Regions from separate parts of the Micromonospora robiginosa genome, predicted to be linked through region 2. Evidence: riboswitches for the same ligand, from Rfam matches in the RefSeq annotation. Region 2 holds a riboswitch; each other region holds the start of a gene.

Region 1 (5,153 bases), 1.4 Mb from region 2:
AGGTGGGTCGCGGCCCTGCTGGTCTTCGGCTTCCATGCGGGCACCATGCGGATCATCGCCGAGCCCGGGTGGAAGGCGGTGATGGACAAGACCTTCAGCCTCGGCCTCTCCGGCGTCGAGTTCTTCTTCATCCTCAGTGGATTCGTGCTGGTCTGGTCGTACCGCGACGGCGAGCGCGGGTGGACGTTCCTGCGCCGCCGGTTCGCCAAGATCTACCCGAACCACGTGGTGACGTTCCTGGCGGCGCTGGCCGTGGCGGCCTGGTTCGCCGACCCGGTCCTGCCCTGGGCGGCGATCGGCAACCTCTTCCTGGTCCAGGCGTGGATCCCGCTCAACGGCTACTTCTACAGCGTCAACAACGTGAGCTGGTCGCTCTCCTGCGAACTGGCCTTCTACCTGTGCCTGCCGCTGGTGGTGCCGTGGCTGCGCCGGGCGCGTACCGGGATGCTCCGGGCCGTGCTGGTCGCCGCGCCGCTGCTCATCCTGGCGCTCTGGCCCGGTCAGCACCTGGTGCCCGAGGACCAGCGGTGGTGGTTCACCCAGATCTTCCCGGTCACCCGGTCCTTCGAGTTCTGGATGGGCGCGGCCGCCGCCGAACTGATGCGCCGCCACCGCTGGCGGGGTCCCGACCTCACCGTGGCGAGCCTGCTGTTCGTCGCCACCTGGGTGGTCGCCGCGCTGTGGATCCCGGCCGAGTTCTGGGCGGCGCTGCTCGCCGTGGCGTACCTGCTGGTCATCGCCGCCGCGGCGGACGCCGACGTGCGGGGCCGGCGGACTCCGTGGCGGTCCCGCCCGATGGTCTGGCTCGGCGAGGTCTCGTTCGCGTTCTACCTGGTCCACGTGCTGGTCATGGTGACCGTCCTGCGGCTCACCGGCGACTGGGGCACCGGGTTGACCGGTTGGCGGGGCCCGGTCGCCGTGCTCGGCTTCCTGCTGCTCACGCTGGCGCTCGCCGCCGCCCTGCACCGCTGGGTGGAGGTGCCGATGATGCGCCGCCTCGGCCCGTCGCGCCGGGTCCGCCGTGCGCCGGCCCCCGCCGCGCCGGGCGTGCCGGCGCCGCGACCGGCCGCCGACGACGCCGTCCGCTCGATCGAGTACGCCGGGCGGCGCCGGCCGGACTGAGCCGCGCGGCCCGCCCAGCGACGTCACGACACGCCGGACGGCGATGCGGCGCGGCGGCATCGGCGGTAATTTGTACCCGTGCTTCCGATCGCGCTCACCTGTCCCGTGTGGTGGGTGGCGCGCTGGGTCGCACGGATGCTGGCCAGCCTGGCCGTGGTGGTCGCCTTCTCGATCGGCGCCGCCGCGCTGCCGGCCGGCGTCTCCGCGGCGGCACCGGCGTCGACCGGCACCGCCGCCGGCCTGACGGCCCACGCCACCGCCGGATGGCAGCGCGGCACCGACGCCCAGCGGCACGACGACGCCACCGCCGGATGGCAGCGCGGCACCGACGCCCAGCGGCACGACGACGCCAACGCCGAACGGCAGCGTGGCCTCGCCGCCGCGCGGCAGGGCGCCCCCACCGGTGTGACCGAGCCACAGCCGGAGAGCGCCGCCGTGCCGCCCTCCCGCCGGCTCCCGCTGCCCGGCGGTCAGCCGCCGGCGCCGGCCGGCCCGCGGGCCCCGCCCGCCCGCTGACCCGCCGCGGGTCCGGCCCGCGCCCCTCCACCCGAACCTCACCCCGCACCCGCCCTCGGCGTTTCGGCGGCGCCCGTACCCGCCCGGCCCGTGCGGATCTTCCCGCTTTCGTCTCCCGTGAGGTGCCGACCATGTCGCAGACCGTTCTCCTCAACTTCCTCACCGCGGTTCCCGAGGCCGCCGCCATCTGGTCGGCGCTGATCGTGCTCGCGCTCGCCCTGCTCGCCGTGCTGGTCGCCCGCCCGGAGCGGGACGGCGCGACCGAGGTCGAAGCCGACCCGGTCGACGCGGACACCCTCCACCGCGCCGACCTCGCCCGATACGCCGACGAGGTGGCCGTGGCCGCCGCCGGAGCCGCCCAGACCGCACATCGCCGCCGCGAGCGGTGGCTGGCCGCGCAGACCGAGGCGGACCGGGCCTGGGCGGCGTACGACGAGGCGGACACCGCCGCCCGCCGCCTGGCCGCCGCCGGCGCGCTGCCCGCCCCGCACACGCCACACACCCCGACCGAGTACGCGGCACGGGAACGCTGGCTGCACCACGCCGCCATGTCGGCGCACTGGCGGGGCGACCTGACCGCCCGCCAACTCGCCGACGTGCTGGCCCACCGCAACGGGTGGGACCCGCGCCGCCACCCGGCCGAGCAGGAGATCGTGCTGGCCCGCACGGTCCGTGACGGGCGTCGGGCCGGCTGGGAGACTGCCGCCGAGCGGGAGCGCCTGGCGTGGCGGGACGCCGAACTGGCCGCCGAGTCGGCCCGCACGCTCGCCGCCGAGGCGTACGCGGCAGCCGTCGCGCTGCGGCCCGTGCCGGCGTCCCGGGCCCCGGCCGCGACCCGCGTCCCGGCGACGGCGGCCGTGCGGAGCGCCCGCTGGCGTCCGGCCCGGGTGGGCTGAGCCGACGACCTCGGCCGAATCGTTACCGAGTGTGGTGAGCCCGGTCACGGGCGCCGTCCGACCGGCGACGGCCGGACCCGATGACCGGTGCTGCGCCTGCTGCCCGTTTCTCCGCCGGCCGGATGTCCCCCTTTTGGGCGGACAGCTACCGGCGTAGCCGCTCGTCCCATTGAGGGGCATCGGTGACCGGCTGCACCGAATCCGTAGTCGCCCCGCACGTTTCCGCAGGTGGCGGCGCTTGGCAGGGCGTTTACCCGCCGGTAGTGTCGGCGCGTCCGGTGCGGTTGACGGTCGCAGATGGCGACGCCGTGCCGACCCGCCTAATCGTGCACACACGAACCGGGGACCCACAGCAACACCGGGGTGAATCCGCGCGCCACGGCCGCGGTAGGGCGTACTTCCCGCCCGAATCCGTCAGCTAACCCGGTCGGCGGCCACGGAAGGAGTTCCGCCTCGTGCCCTCCACCCCCCGATCGTCCCCCGCCTCCACGGCCACCGGGTACCGGCGCTCGCCTGACCGGCGACACGTCCCCCGACCCCTGATCGCCCGGCAGCCCGGGCGTCGCTTCCGCGGCCCTGCCGCCCGCCAGCGCGTGTGAGTTCCTCCGCGCGCCGGGCCGGCGCGTGCCGCTCACCCCCGTGGAGGAACCACCGTGAAGCACCACCTGAAGCGTCAACTGCGGCGTCTCGCCACCGAGCGCCCGTACCAGATCATCGCCGGCTCGGCAGCGGCCCTCGTGCTCGCGAGCGGCACCGGCGCCGCCCTCGCCGCCACCGACGACGCCCCGGTCCGCCAGGAGAACACCGCCTCGGTGGCCGACCTCGGCGCCCGGCTCGGCGACACCGCCAGCCGCAGCGAGGCCCGGATCGCCGTCCCGGCCCCGAGCACGTCGCCCAGCGCCACGCCCAGCGCGTCGCCCCGGCCCAGCGCCTCGGCCTCGGCGAAGGCTGCCGACCCGGACACCACCCGCACGGCCAAGCCGAAGCCGCCGTCGAGCCGGACGCTCGACTACGACTACCAGGCGCAGACCACCTACTACTACTGCGGTCCGGCCGCCGTGCGCAACGCGCTCAGCGCCAACGGCATCGAGCGCAGCCAGGACACCCTGGCCGTCGCCCTCGGCACCACCGAGATGGGCACCAACTCCGCCGAGGACACCACCCGCGTCCTCAACCAGCAGGTCAAGGGCAACCCGTACCGGACCCGCATGATCCCGGGCTCGGCCACCCGAGCGCAGATCGACCAGCTCCAGGCCGACGTCGTACGGGCCGTCAGCAACGGCCGGGCCGTCGTCTCGAACATCGTCGGCGACGCCACCGACACCAACGGCGGCTGGCACTCGTTCCCGGGCGGCCACTACATCGCCGTGGTCGGCTACAAGAACGACGGCCGGACCGTGCGGATCGCCGACTCGGCCGACCCGTCGCTGCCGTCGTACTGGGTCAGCACGATCGACCTGGCGAACTGGATGGCCACGCGCGGTTACTCCGCCTGACCTCTTTCTTCGGTACGCGTGAAGGCCGGCACCCGTTTCGGGGTGCCGGCCTTCTTCGCGCTTACTTGGTCCAGTGCTGGGCGACGAGGTCGGTGGCCTGCTTCTCCCACTGCGCGTAGGCGTCCGGGTAGGCGGAGACCTGCACGGTCTGCGCGGCGTCGGTCAGGGGCATGTCCTGCCAGCCGTCGACCTGCTTCAGCCCCTTCAGGAAGGCCAGGGTGGAGTGCTCGGGGTCGGTGATCTCCTCCGGCGTACCCCAACCACTGGAGGGGCGCTGCTGGAACAGGCCCAGCGAGTCATGGTCGTTGCGGTCGCCGAGGTGGCCGAGGTTCTCCAGCTTCGACTCCTGCAGGCTGGTCGCGATCGAGATGACCGCGGCCCGCTCGGGCAGGCCGGCCTTCTTCGTCGCGGCGATGATCGCCTTGGCGTTGGCGGTCTGCTCGTCGTTGAGGGTGATGGTGGACTGCTCGCCCTGCACGGTGGCCGTCACCGGCTTGGCGGCGGCGTGCGCGGGGGTGTCGGCGTGGGCGGCGATCGGGCCGGCGAACACGCCACCGGTGAAGGCCAGACCAGCGATACCGAGGATGCTCTTGCGCAGGATCGTGTTCATGGTGGGCTCCATTCGGGGGTCAACACACCCTCGCGGGGGACGGGGGTGCGGGCACCGTCAGGCGCTCGAAAAGGTCAGGGGGTTTCCGGCGTGGGCGCGGAGCGCGGGGCTCGTCGCGGGGGCCGGGAGTGTGTGTAACGACCGGCCGGCCACCACCATTCCCGGGGACCGTCACCATCGTGGGGCGAAGGCTGCGGGTCAGTCGGCTGGCCCGATAGATGCGGGCCGGCTGACCCCCGGGGATCCAGGGCTGGCGGCGCGGGGACGCTCACCTGGCTCGGGTCGTTCGCCCGGTTGCCCGGCTCGGGGCATTCACCCGGTCGCTCGACTCGGGGCGTTACCCGGTCGCTTGGCTCGGGGTCGTTCACCCGGTCGCCTGGCTCGGTCGTTCACCCGGTTACAACGCCCCGCACCCCGCCCCGATTCCGCCGCCAGAGTGCCACCCACCACCCCGAACCGGACACCCCACCCACCCGACACACCCAGTCAGATCCCACCGCAGTGCCACCCGCC
Region 2 (5,153 bases):
CGCGCACGACCTGTCGCTGAACATCTCCCGGGAGATCCTCCAGCAGGACCGGCAGATCCGGGCGGTGCGCCGGCGGCTGGTCAAGAAGGTGCTCGGCACGCTCAAGGACATGTCCGCCGAGTCGTACCGCACGTTCTGGACCGAGTTCGGGCCGGTGGTCAAGGAGGGCCTGCTGGAGGACCCGGACAACACCGAGGCGCTGCTCGACCTGGTCCGTGCCGGGTCCACCCACGACCCGGCCGAGCCGACCACGCTGCGCGCCTACGTGGAGCGGATGAAGGACGGGCAGACCGAGATCTACTACGCCACCGGCGAGAACCGGGCCACCATCGAGAACTCCCCGCACCTGGAGGCGTTCCGGGCCAAGGGCTACGAGGTGCTGATCCTCACCGACCCGGTGGACGAGGTGTGGGTCGAGCGGGTCGGCGCGTACGACTCCAAGACGCTGCGCTCGGTGGCCAAGGGTCAGGTCGACCTGGAGACCGAGGAGGAGAAGGAGAAGGCCGAGGCCGAGCGGCAGGAGTACGCCGACCTGCTCACCTTCCTCGGCGGCGCGCTCACCGACAGCGTCAAGGAGGTGCGCCTGTCCACCCGGCTCACCACGTCGCCGGCCTGCGTGGTGGGTGACGCGCAGGACATGACGCCGACGCTGGAGAAGATGTACCGGGCGATGGGCCAGGAGGTGCCCCGGGTCAAGCGGATCCTGGAGCTGAACCCGACCCACCCGCTGGTCACCGGCCTGCGCAAGGCGCACGGCGAGGGCGGCGACCCCGCCGCGCTGACCGAGACCGCCGAGCTGCTGTACGGCATGGCGCTGCTGGCCGAGGGCGGCGAGCTGGCCGACCCGGCCCGCTTCACCCGCATCCTCGCCGACCGTCTCGCCCGCAACCTCTAGCGGTGAAAGGCGGGGGCCCTTCCTATCGCGTACGCGATAGGAAGGGCCCCCGCCCAACTCAGAGCTGGTCGGGGAAGAAGCCGTGCCGGGCCAGCGGCTCGACGATCTGGTGCTCCTCGTAGGACAGGTGCGACAGCAGCGTGTCGGTGAGCAGGTCCACCGCCTCCTGGAGACCGGTGAAGTCGCCGGGGGAGGCGACCAGCTCCACCAACGCCCGGTCGACGCTCTCCACCACGCCGTGGATCACCACGTGCTCCTGCTCCAGGCGGTCCAGCACCGGGGCCAGCGAGGCGTCGGCGCGGCGCAGGTGCGGGAAGACCGAGGCGCCCTCCAGGCCGTGGTGCTGCGTCACCACCGTGCAGTACGCGGCGCAGTAGGCGCCAAGCGTCCAGTCGTTCTGCCGCATGGTCATCGCGTTCAGCGCGGCCCGCGCGCCACCCGGTGACACCGCCCCGCGCCTGACCTGCTCCAGCAGGTCGCGCACCTGGGCCAGCTCCTGCCGCAGGTGGTCGTGCACGTCCACCAGGTGCTGCCCGGCGGCCTGCGCGCGGGCGGGGTAGACGTGCCCGGCCGGTGGCGGCGGGGCGGTCGGACGGGTCGTCTCGTCCCAGAGGCGGCGGGCGCTCAGCCGTACCCCGGGATCGGGGGTGGGGGTGACCGCGAGCGTGCTCGGACCGCCGGCGGCGGCCTGCTCCTCGACCACGGCGCGGGCCCCGCTGCCGGGCGTGGTGCGCTCGGCGGCGACCAGCTCCCGGACCGCCGGCGCCACCTCCTGGGCGAAGAGCTGGATGGCGCGCGGCTCGTCACTGCCGAGGACGAACGTGGTGACGCCGTGCTCCAGGGTGAGGCCGGCCAACTCCTCGACCCACTGCTCCGGCGGCCCGGCCAGGAAGCCGGTGGACGAGCGGGCGAACGTGCCGGTGACGTTGAGCATCCGGCGGACCGCGCCCGGATCGCGCCCGGCGGCTTCCGCTCCCTCGTTGACGAGCGCGTTCAGCGCCGGCAGGTCGTCCGGCCCCTTCGACAGGTACGCCAGCGACGGCAGCCAGCCGTCCGCGGCCCGCCCGACCAGCCGCAGCATCCGGGGCTTGTACGCGCCGACCCAGATGCCCACCGGGTGCGCCGGCGCCGGCCCACGCTTCGCCCCGACCACCCGGTAGTGCTCCCCGTCCACCCGGATCATGCCGCGCCGCCCGGTGTCCCACACCTCGCGGACGACCTGGATCGCCTCGTCGAGCGCGTCGACGGCCGCGCCGGGGGAGAGCCGCCGCCCGCCGGCCGCCTCGATCGCGTCCCAGAACGCGCCCGCGCCCAACCCCAGCTCGACCCGGCCGCCGGTGAGCAGGTCCAGGCTGGCCACACTGCGGGCCAGCACCACCGGTTGGCGCAGCGGCAGGTTGAGCACGTTGCCGGCCAGTCCGATCCGGTCGGTGGCGGCGGCCACGTACGACATCAGCGTCCAGGTGTCCAGGAAACCCGGCTGGTAGGGGTGGTCCTGGAAGGTGACCAGGTCGAGCCCGGCCTGCTCGCAGAGCGTGGCCAGCGCCACCACCTGGTCGGGGCGACCGGCGGCGGGGGTGAGGAAGCCGCCGAATGCCAGCTCGTGTCCGTGGTCGGTCATCCGCCCCGCTCCTCGCGCGATCTTGCCCGGTCCCGCCCACGGTAGCCGCACCGCCGGCCGGTGGGCGGCGGACCCGCCACCATGGACGCGGTCACCCCGCCGGGTGAAGAACGTTCCAAGAAGTGGGTTGTTGGCGTAATTCGTCCCTAGCGTCAAGTCCGTTCGCATTCGCGGACACCGCGGGCCGGTAACGCCTAATCCCGCCACCGGCCCGGTGGTAACCGAACCTCGGGCGGGAGCGGGGGACCCACACGTTCCACGGTGCACGTCACCTCGGGGTGAAGCCGCCACCGGCGGCCGGGCTCCTCGGCCCGAACCCGACAGCTCACCTCGTCGGCGTGGAGGAATCCACATGTCAACTGCATACTCAGCCCGGCGTCGCCGTACCGTCGTCGGCGCGCTCGTCGCCGGTGCCGCGACCCTGTTCGGGCCGGCCGCGCCGGCCGCCGCCGCGGGCGTCAACTGGGACGCCGTCGCCCGCTGCGAGTCCGGTGGCAACTGGCACATCAACACCGGGAACGGCTACTACGGCGGGCTCCAGTTCTCCCGCGGCACCTGGAACGGCCACGGTGGCCAGAGGTACGCCGCCCGGGCCGACCTGGCCAGCCGCGCCGAGCAGATCGCCGTCGCGGAGCGGGTGCTCGACGGACAGGGCATCGGCGCCTGGCCCGTCTGCGGCAGGAAGGGCGGGTCGACCGGCAGGAAGGCCGGATCGAGCCGAACCCACGTCGGCGCGGGATCGGACTCGACCGCGTCCACGAAGAAGGCCACCTCCCCGCGCCCGTCGGGCGGCGAGCGGCGCAGCGCGCCGGCCACCGGCGCCTACCTGGTGCGGCCCGGCGACACGCTGTCCGAGATCGCCGCCGCGAAGCACGTCGCCGGCGGTTGGCGCGCCCTGCACACGCTCAACCGGGCCGTCGTCGGCGCGGACGCCGGCCTGATCTTCCCGGGCCAGCGGCTGCGCCTGCGCTGATCCCCGCTGCGGGACGCCGTCCCGATGGTCCGGACGGCGTCCCGCGGTTCCCGGAGCCGTGCCGGCCGACGGACGACGCCGAACGCCCGGCCATGTGGCGTCCGGGCGTGGCGGGTGCCGAACCAGGTCGCCGGGACCATCCGGCTGGGCGCTCGGCGTCGCGCGACACGCCGGGGGTGCTGGGCGTCCGTCCTGCTCCCGGCCCCGGCGACCGGATCGACGCGGCGGGTGACGAGGTTCCGCCGCCGCCGGTTGCTATGGTCACGAGGCTCGGCTAAGACGTGAAGAAAGCGCGGATATGACCAACGATGCGTTCTCGGCCGCCGCGAGCCTCGACGAGCTGCTGACCCGCACGCAGCAGGCGCTGGCCGCGATGCGGTCCCGGTCCTGTGTGCTCGCCGACGGCGAACCCGGCGAACTGCTCCGGGCCGAGGGCGTCGCCGCCGGCGGCCGGGTCCGGGCGGTCGCCGTCCAGGGTGGCCGGTTGCACTCCGTCGTCGTCGATCCGGAGCTGGCCGACGTGCCGCTCGAGGTCCTCTGTGCACACCTGGTCGACGCCGTCAACGACGCGCTGAGCGAGCTGGATGCCCAGGTCAGCGACTCCGCCCGGGCGGACACCGACGCGCTCGCCGCCCGCCTCGGCGGCCTGCCCGACCAGGCGGAGCTGTTCAGCCGGACGATGCACGAGGTGGCCGCGCGCATCCGCCGCGACCGCGACGCCGCGTCCCGAGCCGCGCACCTGGCGTGATGACTCGATCTGGTGGACGCCCGTCCGGGTGACCGCCTGCCCTGGTCGCCGCCCGTCCGCGTGACGGCTCGCCCTGGTGGACGCCCCTCCGCGTGACGGCCCGCTCTCCTGCGACGGCGCCGCGTCGGTCAGCCCGCCGTCGTCGGCGCGACCGAATTCGCCGGCGAGCCCTCAGTAACCGCCATTCGGGATCGACCTTCCGAAGGGCGGGAACGACGGAGATCTTGGTACGGAATGGCCCCTCCAGGGGCCCGTTCGTACCAAGATCTCGGAGCCGGAGCCGGAGCCGGAGCCGGAGCCGGAGCCGGAGCCGGAGCCGGAGCCGGAGCCGGAGCCGGAGCCGGAGCCGGGGACGCGGAACGGCCGGCCGCCGGGAGGGCGACGGCCGGCCGTTCGGGTCGCGGTCAGCTCAGCGTGACCGCCGTGTCGTCGACGACGAAGGACGTCTGCAGGGAGGCGTCCTCCACGCCGCTGAACGAGATGGTCGCCGTGGTGCCGGCCAGCGACGAGATGTTGAAGGATCGCTGCACGTAACCGGTGGCCTTGTTCAGGTTGGAGTAGGTGGCCAGCGTGGTGCTGCCGGCCTTGACGGTCAACTTGTCGTAGGCGGTGGTCGTGGTCGACTCCGCGCTGTCGATGTGCAGCCAGAACGTCAGGGTCGCCTTGCACCCGGCCGGGATGCTGACCGACTGGCTGAGCGAGTCGGTGTGCGAGGAGCCGTAGCCGTCGAGCCACGCCTTGTACGAGCCGCCGTGCGCCGCCTGGCCGCTGTCGGTGGTGATGACGCCGGACGAGGCGGTCCAGTTCACGTTGCCGGACTCGAAGCCGGGGTTGGCCAGCTTGTTGCCGGAGCAGCCGCCCGAGGGCGGGGTGGTGGTGGCGGTCGGCGTGGGCGTGGTGCCGCCGGAGCAGGTCG
Region 3 (5,153 bases), 1.6 Mb from region 2:
GTCGGTGGCGTCGTCGGCCAGGCCCGAGGAGTTGCGGCGGGCCGTGCGGGTGACGTCGCGCACACTGTCGCCGGCGGAGCCGGCCGCGGAGAGCAGGTGCTGCCACGCCTGGTCCGCGACCCGCTCGGGCTTGCTACGGCGGTCCATCAGGCTCGATCCGAACATCGTTCTACCTCCTCGGGTGCCGAAGCCCGGCGGCCACTTCGGACTCCGGTGTTCATCCGGCGCGTCACGGTTCACTCCCGGTGGGCAGTGCCCCACCCGGCCCCGCGCCAAACCCTCGCGAGGCCCTCCGAGGTACCGGGATAAAGGGACGAATCACCCGAACGCGCCGAAGGGTGGGTGTTCCCCGTGACATGCGAGGGCCCGCTACCCTGGGTCGGCGGATCGGTCGACCCGGCTCGGTCGTTCGGCCGGTCGTGGTCCGCGTCGCAGGGGAATTCGGAACCCGGAGGTCCGGATTGGGCTCGCCCAGGTGTGCCCAGTCCGCGAATTGCTCATCCCGGGGGGTGGCGACCGGGGCCGTTGGAGGAATACTCTCGGTCGCGGCCCGCGTACTGATGAGGCGCCCGTTGGGGCGAGTGGAGGTGCTCGCGTGAGCCTGTCGATCGTGAAGTCGATGCGTCCGGGTGGTGTCGTCCAGATCGCGCCCCGAGGGGAGATCGACGTCGACACCGCATACGAGGTCCGGGAGGCGATCGCCGAGGTGCTCGCCAAGGGGCGCCCCGCCCGGATCGAGCTCAACATGCGGCTCGTGACGTTCATCGACTCCGTCGGCATCAGCGCCATGGTGGCCGGCTTCCAGACCTGCGAGGTCAGCGGCGTCAAGCTGGTGGTCACCGAGCCGAGCCGGTTCGTGCACCGCCAGCTCTGGGTGACCGGTCTGCTCGGTCTCTTCGGCGCGCCCGAGCCCTGGTTCGCCGACGATGTCCCCGAGGTGCTCCCCGGCGCCTGACCGCCTCCCCCGGCACCCTCACCGGTCGGGGACCTTCGACCCGTTGCCAGCCCGCCCCCGGTACGGGACGATCGTCCGGACCCACGACGGCGAGGGGGACCGGTTGCAGAGCAGCGACAGCTTCAGCTACACCGTGCAGGCCCGGTGCCGCCGGGCGGACGCGGTGGCCCTGCTCGGTGACCTGAGCCGGCAGGGTGAACTGCATCCGTTGATCGTTCGGGTCCGGCAGTTGCCGCCCCGGCCGGGCGCGCTGGCCAGCTACGCGATCACCGACCGGCTGGAGCTCGGTCCGCTGCACTTCCCGATCACCTACCAGGCGGACGTGCTGATCGCCAACGAGGACGAGGTGGTCACCGTCGCCCGGCAGCAACCGGCGACGACGGTGCGCAACCACACCCGCCTGCGCGACGAGCCCGACGGCGTGGTGCGGATCGACGTGGAGATCACCCTCACCGCGCCGGCGCCGCTGCTCGGCTACGCGTTCCGCCAGGCCCGGGCCGCCCACCTGGGGCTGGCCGCCCGCCTCGGCGCGACGCTGGAGGGCCACCCGGCCTGACCGGGGCCCGCCGGATCCGCCCCCACGGCTTGTGGGTGGACAGCACGGTGGCGATCAGCAGCAGGGTGGTGGAGACGGCCGGCGCCACCACCAGGTCGACCCGCAGGTGCGCGTCGGCGGCCCCGGCGAGCGCGCCGAGGTGCCGGATCCGGGGCGTCAGCAGGAGCAGCACCAGGCCGAGCATGACGGTGGTGAGCACGAACTTCACCAGCACCCAGCGCCAGCGCAGCAGACCCCACGGGGTGAGCAGCGCACTGACCGTCCCGACCAGCCAGACCGCCACGCTCAGCGGCGCGAACAGCCAGGTGACCAGCAGCCCCGCCGCCGGGTAGACGACGTCGGGGTCGGCGCCGCGCAGCCCGGCCACGCCGAGCGCGAGCAGCGTCAGGTCGGCGCCGAGCCAGCCCAGCGAGGTGACCAGGTGCGCGGTGAGCAGCGCCTTGCGGCCGGCGGGGGAGAGTCGTCTCATGCCCCCGATCCCACCGGGTCGCGCGGCCCACGTCGTGGGCCGCGCGACGACATCCGGGGTACGTCGTGGAGCGTAGTGCGCGTTAGTAGACCGACAGGTGCACGTGGTTGGTGTGGTCGCTGGACGGGTCGCCGTTGCCGCCGCTGTACGACTTCCAGCCGCTGCTGGGCAGCCAGATCCGCTTGAACCAGATCACGTAGAGCACGGCGAGCGGGTCGGCGTTGCGGATGAAGTACGCGGACAGGTTGTTGCCGTACGTCCGGTCGCCGCCGCTGGCGACGCCGCCGAAGCCGTCCTTCTGCGCGGCGAAGTCGCAGGCCCGTCCCTTCGGGTGCTCACCCGAGCCGCTGGGTCGGTGGCAGGAGACGTACCGGGTGAAGCCGGCGGCCTTGGCCTGCTGCAACGCGTGCAACGTGCGCGGGGTGATGCAGCCGCTGGCCGGCGTCGGGTCGTTGACGCTGCACGACTCCGCCGGCCACGACCCGTCGGAGTTGCGCTTGGCCGGCGTCGCGTTCGCCGTGGACGTGCCCCGGGTGCTGCCACCGTCGTCGCTGTCGCGGGTGGTGGCGCTGCGCTTGTTCGCCACCTCCAGCGCCCGCTCGGCCTGCTCCTTGCGCTTGCCCATGAGCGTGACCTGCTTGCGCTGCTCCAGGATCTCGCCGTCGAGCGCGGTGCGGGTGCGGATCGCCTCGTCCCGGGTGGTGATCAGGTCGCGCAGCGTCCGGTCCTCGTGCGCGGCGACCGTCTCCAAAGCCGCGGCCCGGTCCATGAAGCCCTCCGGGGTGCGGCTGGCGAGCAGCGCCGCGGCGGTGCCCATCCGGCCGGTGCGGTAGGCCACCCCGGCGATCTCGCCGACCTTGGCGTCGCGCTCGGTCAGCTCCACGTCGATGGTCTTGAGCCGGTCGTTGAGCTGCTTCTGCCGGGTCACCGAGCGGTTCAGCGCGGCCTTGGCGTCGAGCCAGCCCTTGCTGGCCGCGTCGAGTTGTTCGCGCAGCGCGGGGGTGCCGCCCTCGTCGTCGCCGGGTGCGGCGGCGAGCAGGCCGGTCGGGGAGGCCGCCCGCGCCGCCGAGGCGGGGGAGACCGGCACGGTCGCGACACCGAGGGCCAGCATCGCGACGAGCAGGGCCGCCAACCGGGCGGCCGTCCGTCGTACAGGTGCCACTGTGGGCATTCACGTGTCCTTCCGTCAACCGCCGACCGGGTTAGCTGACGGGTTCGGGACGGAAGATCCCTACCGCTGACGCGGATGCACCCCACGTACGTGGTTCCCCGGCTCGCCCTGCGGGCGATTAGGCGCCGGCCGCGCCGAGAGGTGCCGGAGTGGCACCCGTGGTGCGGCCGGGACCGAGCCTACCGGCGCTGCCCGGAGCCGGCGCCGTGGACCGGGGCCGGTTACCGGGCAAAACCGGCATAAGCCTACAATAACTACACTGATTTAAGTCTGTCCTAATTACCACTCGGTCGGACCGCAGGCGCCGGCTGACGCTCCGGGCTCGATCTGCAACGTGGCGTGGTCGATCGAGAAGTCCTCGTGCAGGGCGTCCCGGGCCGCGGCCAGCACGGTGGCGACCTCGGCGCCCGGGTCGATCGTCAGGTGCGCCGAGGCGACGTCCATGCCCGAGGTGAGCGTCCAGACGTGCAGGTCGTGCACCTCCGCCACGCCGGGCACGGCGGTCAGCCGGTCGTGCACCGCGGTCACCTGGAGGTGCTCCGGCGCGGCCTGCACCAGGATGCGGACCGCGGCGCGGCCGAGCCGCCAGGTGCGCGGCAGGATGAACAGGCCGATCGCCACGGCGACCACCGGGTCGGCCCACCACCAGTCGGTGACCGCGATGACCAGCGCGGCGCCGATCACGCCGAGCGAGCCGAGCAGGTCGCCGAGCACCTCCAGGTAGGCCCCGCGCAGGTTGATGCTCTCCTGCGCGCCGGAGCGCAGCAGCGCGAACGCGGCGACGTTGGCGAGCAGGCCGAGCACGGCGACCACGAGCATCGGGCCGGCGAGCACCTCCGGCGGCTCGCCGAACCGGCGTACCGCCTCGATTAGCACGTAGACCGCGACGGCGCCGAGCAGCACCGCGTTGGCCAGCGCCGCGAGCACCTCCAGCCGATAGAGCCCGAACGTGCGCTGCGGGTCGGTGCGGGCGCGCCGGGTGGCGCTGATCGCGGCGAGCGCCATGCCGATGCCGAGCACGTCGGTGAACATGTGCCCGGCGTCGGAGAGCAGCGCCAGCGAGCCGGTCGTGAAGGCGGCCACCGCCTCGATCAGCATCAGCGCGGTGAGCAGCGCGAAGGCGGCCCAGAGTCGCCCTCGGTGGCGGTGCGCCGCGTTGGCCACCGCGCCGCTGTGGTCATGACCTGCGCCCACGCACACACCCTCCGCCCCGTGTCTCGGCCGGGACCAATCTATGCTCACATCGCTATGTGTGCAAGTGAGGGTGGGGTCACCCCACCGGATCGAGCGTGGTCAGGCGCTGGGTGGCCCGGGACAGCGCCACGTAGAGCGTCCGCACCCCGGAGCCCGGGTCGGCCCGGATCTCGCCCGGCGCGACCAGCACCACACCGTCGTACTCCATGCCCTTGGCCTGCAGGCTGGTCACCACCTGGAGCCGGCCGCCGCCCAGCTCGCCCAGCCAGCCGGCCACCTCGTCCCGGCGCGGCACCGGTGTGATCACCCCGACCGTGCCCTCCACCTCGGCCAGCAGCGTCCGGGCCGCCTCGACCGTGGCCGACGGCAGCTCGGCGGCGGCCACCGTGCGCTGGACCGGCGGCACGCCGGTGGAGCGCACCGCGTCCGGCAACGCCAGGTCCGGGTACAGCCGGCGGATCTCCGCCGCTGCCACCGCGAAGATCTCCGCCGAGTTGCGGTAGTTGGTGGTCAGCTCGTAGCGGTGCCGGCGACGCCGGCCCAACGCCTGGTCCCGGGCCCGGTCCAGCTCCTGCGGGTCGCCCGTCCAGGCGGTCTGCGCCGGGTCGCCGACCACCGTCCAGGACGCCAGCCGCCCGCGCCGCCCCACCATCCGCCACTGCATCGGCGAGACGTCCTGCGACTCGTCCACCACCACGTGCGCGTAGTCGCGGTAGTCCGCCGGACGCTCCCGGGCCGCCGCCCGCGCGGCGCGCTGCCGATCGGCGTACGTGCTCAGCTCGCGCACGCCGCCGGCCAACTGGTACGG

Evidence for each region. A riboswitch is a leader RNA that binds a small molecule or an ion and turns the genes downstream of it on or off. The one in region 2 is predicted to bind cyclic di-AMP.
Region 1: linked by a shared signal. The riboswitch ahead of H1D33_RS14475 (C39 family peptidase) and the one ahead of H1D33_RS08565 (LysM peptidoglycan-binding domain-containing protein) in region 2 are both predicted to bind cyclic di-AMP.
Region 3: linked by a shared signal. The riboswitch ahead of H1D33_RS01695 (coiled-coil domain-containing protein) and the one ahead of H1D33_RS08565 (LysM peptidoglycan-binding domain-containing protein) in region 2 are both predicted to bind cyclic di-AMP.

The regions. Positions count from the first base shown of each region.
Region 1 is NZ_CP059322.2:3,382,758-3,387,910, reverse strand. It holds gene H1D33_RS14490 (acyltransferase family protein) at 1-1,122, shown strand, start outside; gene H1D33_RS14485 (hypothetical protein) at 1,201-1,638, shown strand; gene H1D33_RS14480 (hypothetical protein) at 1,770-2,534, shown strand; cyclic di-AMP (ydaO/yuaA leader) riboswitch at 2,842-2,982, shown strand; gene H1D33_RS14475 (C39 family peptidase) at 3,188-4,030, shown strand; gene H1D33_RS14470 (hypothetical protein) at 4,092-4,640, opposite strand.
Region 2 is NZ_CP059322.2:1,951,277-1,956,429, forward strand. It holds gene htpG (molecular chaperone HtpG) at 1-895, shown strand, start outside; gene H1D33_RS08560 (LLM class flavin-dependent oxidoreductase) at 954-2,516, opposite strand; cyclic di-AMP (ydaO/yuaA leader) riboswitch at 2,726-2,870, shown strand; gene H1D33_RS08565 (LysM peptidoglycan-binding domain-containing protein) at 2,869-3,489, shown strand; gene H1D33_RS08570 (YbaB/EbfC family nucleoid-associated protein) at 3,788-4,237, shown strand; gene H1D33_RS08575 (M4 family metallopeptidase) at 4,642-5,153, opposite strand, start outside.
Region 3 is NZ_CP059322.2:332,605-337,757, forward strand. It holds gene H1D33_RS01675 (hypothetical protein) at 1-165, opposite strand, end outside; gene H1D33_RS01680 (STAS domain-containing protein) at 596-955, shown strand; gene H1D33_RS01685 (SRPBCC family protein) at 999-1,511, shown strand; gene H1D33_RS01690 (hypothetical protein) at 1,405-1,980, opposite strand; gene H1D33_RS01695 (coiled-coil domain-containing protein) at 2,063-3,151, opposite strand; cyclic di-AMP (ydaO/yuaA leader) riboswitch at 3,157-3,286, opposite strand; gene H1D33_RS01700 (cation diffusion facilitator family transporter) at 3,431-4,345, opposite strand; gene H1D33_RS01705 (HelD family protein) at 4,422-5,153, opposite strand, start outside.